DNA from 2 places in the Labrenzia sp. PO1 genome. Region 2 is predicted to be linked to the other one. Evidence: predicted binding sites of a transcription regulator. Region 2 holds the regulator's gene; the other holds the start of a gene.
The links. The regulator LexA, encoded in region 2, represses DNA repair genes until DNA is damaged. The targets are predictions, from matches to a motif close to TGTTCNNNNTGTGTTCNG.
Positions count from the first base shown of each region.

Region 1: the regulator LexA is predicted to act here: its motif matches at 2,022-2,039, upstream of parE (DNA topoisomerase IV subunit B).

Region 1 covers NZ_JAAXCR010000003.1:446,660-450,079, reverse strand. Annotated here, with positions in the region: gene parE (DNA topoisomerase IV subunit B) at 1-1,941, opposite strand, end outside; gene HCG46_RS17035 (tetratricopeptide repeat protein) at 2,530-3,387, shown strand.
Region 2 covers NZ_JAAXCR010000003.1:158,867-162,286, reverse strand. Annotated here, with positions in the region: gene HCG46_RS15740 (acyl-CoA synthetase) at 1-267, shown strand, start outside; gene HCG46_RS15735 (hypothetical protein) at 360-1,163, shown strand; gene lexA (transcriptional repressor LexA) at 1,285-1,995, shown strand; gene HCG46_RS15725 (ComEC/Rec2 family competence protein) at 2,000-3,420, opposite strand, start outside.

The DNA.
Region 1 (3,420 bases), 290 kb from region 2:
TACAGCTTCTTCTTCGACAACGACCTTCAGCATGGTCCGCTTGGACGGATCCATCGTCGTTTCCTTCAGCTGAGCCGGCAACATTTCACCCAAACCCTTGAAACGGCCGATTTCCACCTTGGATTTACCCTTGAAGACGGTCTCCATCAATTCGTCTTTATGGGCATCGTCGCGTGCATAGAGGGTCTTCCCCCCCTGGCTGAGACGATAGAGTGGTGGCACGGCCAGGAAGAGATGGCCGCCACGGATTAGCTCCGGCATTTCGCGGTAAAAGAAAGTAATCAAAAGTGATGCAATGTGGGCGCCGTCGACGTCAGCATCCGTCATGATGACGATCTTCTCGTACCGCAGGTCACTTTCCCGGTATTGGGAGCGCGTGCCGCAGCCAAGGGCCTGGATGAGATCGGCAAGCTGCTGGTTGGCGACGAGTTTGTCGCGGCCGGCGTTTGCGACGTTCAGGATCTTGCCGCGCAACGGCAAGACGGCCTGGTTGGAACGGTTGCGCGCCTGTTTGGCCGAGCCACCTGCCGAGTCACCCTCCACGATGAAGAGTTCGGTGCCATCGGACTGGTTTGCCGAGCAGTCGGCAAGTTTGCCCGGGAGGCGCAGCTTGCGCACGGCTGTCTTGCGGGCGACGTCTTTTTCCTGGCGACGGCGCAAGCGCTCATCCGCGCGATCGATCACCCACTCCAGAAGCTTGTTTGCCTGGTTGGGGGAGGCTGTCAGCCAATGGTCAAATGCATCACGCACAGCAGTCTCTGCAATGCGCGTGGCTTCGTTGGTCGCCAGTTTGTCTTTGGTCTGGCCGACGAATTCAGGCTCACGGATGAAGACGGACAGCATTCCGCCGGCTGATGTCATCACATCATCGCCGGTGATGATGGATGCCTTCTTGTTGTTTGTCAGTTCGCCATATGCCTTGAGGCCGCGCAGCAGGGCATATCGGAAACCCGCTTCGTGAGTTCCGCCTTCCGGTGTCGGCACGGTGTTGCAGTAGGAACTGACAAAGCCGTCGCCGGCAAACCAGCTCACGGCCCATTCCACGGACCCGTGTTTGCCGGCGTTGTCGGTGCGGCCGAAGAACACGTCGTCGACGACACGGCGTTCCTTGGTCAGTCTCTCGTTGAGAAAGTCGCGAAGACCGCCGGGGAAGTGAAACACGGCCTCAGCCGGTGTCTCGTCCTTTTCAGACAGCAATTCAGGTGCGCAGTGCCAGCGGATCTCGACACCGCCAAAAAGATAGGCCTTGGACCGAGCCATCTTCAAAAGGCGCGCCGGGACAAATTTGGCGCCTTTGCCGAAGATTTGATCGTCTGGTTTGAAGCTGACCTGGGTCCCGCGTCTGTTCTGGGTATCGCCAACCAGCTGGAGAGGACCCTGGGCGTGACCGCGGCGGAAAATCTGGCGATAGAGCTTGCGGCTGCGTGCGACCTCTACAATCAGTTCCTCTGACAGCGCATTGACCACGGAAATGCCGACACCGTGCAGACCGCCAGAGGTCTCATAGACCTTGCTGTCGAACTTGCCGCCCGCATGCAGCGTCGTCATGATCACTTCGAGTGCGGACTTGTCCTTGAACTTCGGGTGAGGGTCGACAGGAATACCGCGGCCGTTGTCGGTGATCGTCAGATAGCCATCGCTGGAAAGCGACACGTCGATCCACGTCGCATGGCCGGCAACCGCCTCATCCATGGAGTTATCGATCACTTCGGCAAAGAGGTGATGCAACGCCTTTTCGTCAGTGCCGCCGATATACATGCCTGGCCGGCGCCGAACCGGCTCGAGCCCTTCTAGAACCTCGATGTCGGCCGCTGAATAATCGTCGCTGACCGCGACAGGCGCAACGGGACGCGGCTTTTGCGGAGCTGGGGCGGGCTCATCTCGTATCATTGGGGCAGAGACCGCCGCGTTGCCTGCAAACAGATCGTCTTTTGCGCTCATTCCGTATCGCCTGATGGGTCTTGGGTCATAGTTTCTACAAACTCAGCGCTGTTACCTACACCGAATCATGTCTCAGTTTGAAGGACAAAGATAGAACGGCAAAGGTAATTGGCCAAAAGCCCCCGTTTTCAACAGCCAGGGGCCCAAAAAACCGATCTGGAAACACATCATCAACCCGCCTGTGTTGAAATAAGGGTCTTGAATGGGAGAGGGGCGGTCACAATATGTGCCAATTCCGCAACAGTTACTGACAGAGTCATTTGCAGGGCCCCGGTTTGCCGCCGTTGCCCCTGTTCGGCCATGTTTGCCCGTCACCCGTTACGCTAATGTCTGGGACGACCAGATCGGGATCAACTCCTGAAGTGGTTCACAGCCCGGACAAAAGTGTCAGGAAATGGTCTTATTTCGGCGTCGTATGGCCCAACTTAAGACGAAATGATCGGCCAATTTAGGCCACTCCGAAACAGTGGGTCCCGCAGGCATATGCTTTTGGGACCAAAGAGACAGCAAATGCGCTTGGCGCGGACAAAAAACAAGAAAGTCCGTCGGGGATCTGTTTCGTTGCCGACGGATAATAGTGTGACTGGGATGCCTAAGAACAGCACAAAGCTTCAACGCATGGGAAGAGCCGGAACCGTGCTCGGTGCGTTGATCCTGATCGGCCTGACAGGGCCCGTGGCCGCCTTTGACGGTCAGCCGGCGCCTGCACGGGCGATCGGTCCGAACGATCTTTCCCCGTCTGAAGCACTGCGGGCCGGTGCCCGCCAATATTATTCCGGCGACAAGGCCGCTGCGCTTGGGTCGCTGCAGTATGCCGCCGAAAACGGTCAGCCCATGGCCGCCTGGAAGCTGGGCGAAATGTATGCCTCGGGCGACGGCGTCAAGGAAGACGACCTCAAGGCGTTTGAATATTACAGTCAGATCGTTCGTGAGCACGGGGAAGATCGACCCGATGCACCGGATGCTCCCTTCGTCTCAAGCGCCTTCGTTGCGCTCGGTTCCTACTATCTGAACGGCATCGACGGCGCTGTGCCCAAGAATGAATCACGTGCCCGTCAGATCTTCACGCATGCCGCCTCCTATTTCGGCGATGCCGATGCCCAGTATGAACTTGGCCGCATGTACCAGGAAAACAACAGCCGCATGGCCGTTCGTTGGTACAATCTTGCCGCGCTCAAGGGACATGTGGGTGCCCAGGCACGCCTTGGTGAAACGCTCTATGCACTCGGTACGTCGGACAAGAAAAAAGCTCGCGGCCTGATGTGGATGACCGTTGCCCGGGAACAGGCAAAGGGGACGGATGCCAGCTGGATCCATTCCATGCACGAGCAGTATTTCGCGGTTTCGCCCGAGCCTGTCAGGCAGATGGCCAGATCAATGGCTGACGGATGGTTGAAGCAAAATCGCCCGGACGTGCTCACCGCACAGCAGTTGCCCGCACAATAACCTCAAGATCGTAAAGCCCGATCTGAACACCAG
Region 2 (3,420 bases):
GTGCTGCTTACACATCCGGATATTTCCGAGGTCGCAATTCTCGGGATTCCGGACAGGCAATGGGGCGAAGTTGGCCTAGCCGTTTGTGTGGCTGCCCCAGACAATTCACCCGACCCTCAGGAACTCAGCGACTATCTGAACGGCAAGATCGCCCGCTACAAGATGCCTGCACGTTATCTCTTCATTCCCGCAATGCCGACAAGTGCCTATGGCAAGATCACCAAGAAACTGGTGCGGGAGCATTTGACCGAGAAAGGCCTGTTGTGAGACGGCCCGCCCCCAGGTCTCTGTCCGACATTCGTCATCCCGGCCCTTCTGCCATCAATCGGCTCCCCCATGCCAGATGTCTGGCGAAACCATTGGAAATCTCCCTGGCAGAGCAAACTCCCTTGCTGGAGGCGCTGGGCCGCTTCGCCACGCACCAAGGACTGAGCTCCGCCGTTCTCGATCTTTCCGGGCTGATGCTCGAAGCGTTCGACTTTGTGATGCCTGCCTGTGCAATCGATGACAGACATGCAGCCTGGTATAGCGACACGCACTCTTCGAAAGGCGCAACGCTGGAGTCCGCAGTTGCCATTCTCGGGATACGAGATGGTGAATGGTTCGCTCATGTACACGCTTATTGGCACGAGGAAGAAGTCGAGCACCTTGGCCACTTACTGCCGCATACGCTGAAGGTTGCGCATCAGGGGGCTATCAAAGGGTACGGCCTGCAAGGCGCAGCCTTCGTGGCATCGCTGGATCCGGAAACCGAATTCACGCTGTTTCGTGTGCAACAGGATGACGAACAGTCACGGACAACCGACTACAATGCGCTTATCACCACACTCGCTCCGTTTGCCGACCTGACGGACAGCATCCAAGAACTCGCAAAAGAGCTGAAAGCCCCCTCCTACGAAGTCTATGGACTGGGCAGTCTGGCCGGAGCAGCGTTTCGCGATGCCCAGCCGATGACAGGTCTGATCTCCGAGATACTCCTGACTGAAAACGCTGGCGCGAATCCGGAACAAGAGCTTTGTATCCCAATCCGCGCCGTTGATCTCGACGGTGGACTGCATCGGGGCATTCTCACCGCTGGTGGCGCGCCGACTTTGATCACCTGTGAACTGCTGATCCTGACCGGATCGAAGGATGACCTAAATCCGATATCGGAGACGGATTGAATACGGCAACTTGTTCGAAGCCAAGAACAGTAAGAGAACATTTACCCTTGCAGAACACAATGAGAACAGGTACCATGTTCTTGATTTGTACCAGATGTTTTCTCGGTCAGGGGACGCCTACATGCTGACGCGCAAGCAGTACGAACTGCTCATGTTCATTCACGAAAGACTGAAAGAAACCGGTGTGCCGCCGTCTTTCGACGAAATGAAGGATGCGCTCGACCTGCGCTCCAAGTCTGGCATTCACCGCCTGATCACCGCGCTTGAAGAACGTGGCTTCATCCGGCGCCTGCCGAACCGGGCCAGAGCCATGGAGGTTGTTCGTCTTCCGGACTCCATCGCACCCGGCCTGGGTGCTCCACGACCAAGAGGCAGCTTCTCACCTGAAGTCATTGAAGGCTCACTCGGCAAACCGGAGCCGGAAAAAGCTGCACCGGTGCCGGTGTCCAGTGTTACGGAAATTCCTGTCATGGGCCGCATTGCAGCCGGTGTGCCCATCGAGGCCATTCAAACACACAGCCATTCCATCACAGTGCCGCAGGACCTGCTTGGTCGCGGGGAACACTACGCGCTGGAGGTTCGTGGTGATTCCATGATTGAGGCCGGCATTCTGGACGGTGATACTGTTCTTATCCGCCGGACCGACAGCGCCGACAGTGGCGACATCGTTGTTGCACTTGTGGACGATGAAGAAGCCACCTTGAAGAGGCTGCGCAAGAAAGGCGCTTCCATCGCTCTTGAAGCAGCCAACCCGGCTTATGAAACCAGGATCTTCGGTCCCGGCCGCGTTCGTGTTCAGGGCCGCCTCGTTGCCCTGTTTCGTCAGTATTGACCAGTCACTCCTCTGCGCGCGCTTCGGCCACCGAGGCGCGCTCGGCTAGACGCAGGCTGTCTCTCGTTACCGTACCCTGGTGATGCCAGGGGCGCGGTGGATCAGGGATGGCAAACTTCAGTTTCTCGATTTTCAGATTTTCGTTTGGCGGATGGCCCGGTGCACTGGCACCGCTCGTAGCATTTACGGCCTGGCTGAAATCACCGGGCGATAGCCAGATGGAGACGGCACCACGTTCGGTGCGCGTACCGTGATCCAGGACGAGGGCTGCGCCGCAGCTCTCCGGAGCGACAAGATCGGTCACGACCAAATCGGCATATCGGCAATCCAGCTGAAACGCTTCAAATGTCTTTGGCTGCGCGATTGCAAGAAACGATTGCCTGCCATCCAGCCGTTCTGCGTCCTCTGAATTGACGTAGGCCCTGATGACACAACCGTCGTCATCGCAATTTCTTTGAGGCGATTTCATCTTGCGCGACAAGATCGCATCATTCCTCACTCCTTCCGACTGCAGCCAGAGATCACTTGCAAACGATCTCCCCCTAGCTGCGTAACGCAAAGTTCCCGTTTCATCGCGGGCAGCTATTCGAGAGCCGCTTGCAGCAATCTGGATATCCGGAGGCCGGCTGGTGAGAACAATCAATATTCCTGCGACGAGAGGCACTCCTGCGAGCACACGCTTTCTGCCAGGCACCAACAATCCGGCAAATAATGCTGATAGCAACAGCAATGCAGCAGCCCCGTCGAGCCTTCCGGAAGTTCCGCTGCCGGCATCCAGGGCTGCGGTAAAGGAAGCAACCTTCAACAGAAGTGAAACTCCGAAAGACATGACAGCCAGAGGGAGAGCCGCAAGGCCGAAGGGCATCAGAACGAATGCAAGTACTCCCATAGGCATCACAACAAGTGAAAACACCGGCATTCCCAGCAAGTTGCCGACAAGGCCATAGGGCGCGATGCGGCTGAAGTGATGAGCTCCTATAATGCCGGTCGCCAGCCCCGCGACCAATGCGGTTACGAACAGCCCTGCAGCCCACTTGCCGAGGTAAAGACAAGTCGCCATGCCCCATCCGGACACTCTTTCACCAGATGACAGGGAACGATCTCGCTGCCGCCACAGGTCATATACGGCGACCAGGCAGATCACGGCAGCGAAGGACATCTGGAAGCCGGGGAAAAACAACCGCTCAGGAGCAATCAGCAAGAGTACGAGGCCAGCCAACGCTACGCTTCGCAGGGTCAGGCCGCGTCGCCCCACCAGAATTCCGACAAAGACAATCGCGATCATCAGGAACGATCGTTGCGTCGCAACCGCACCACCGGACAGAAGCAGATAAATAACAGCAGCACCAAGGGCTGAAAGCGCGGCCCATTTATGCACCGGCCACCTGAGCGTCAGTATCGGCACCAACGAAAAGAGCAGCAAGA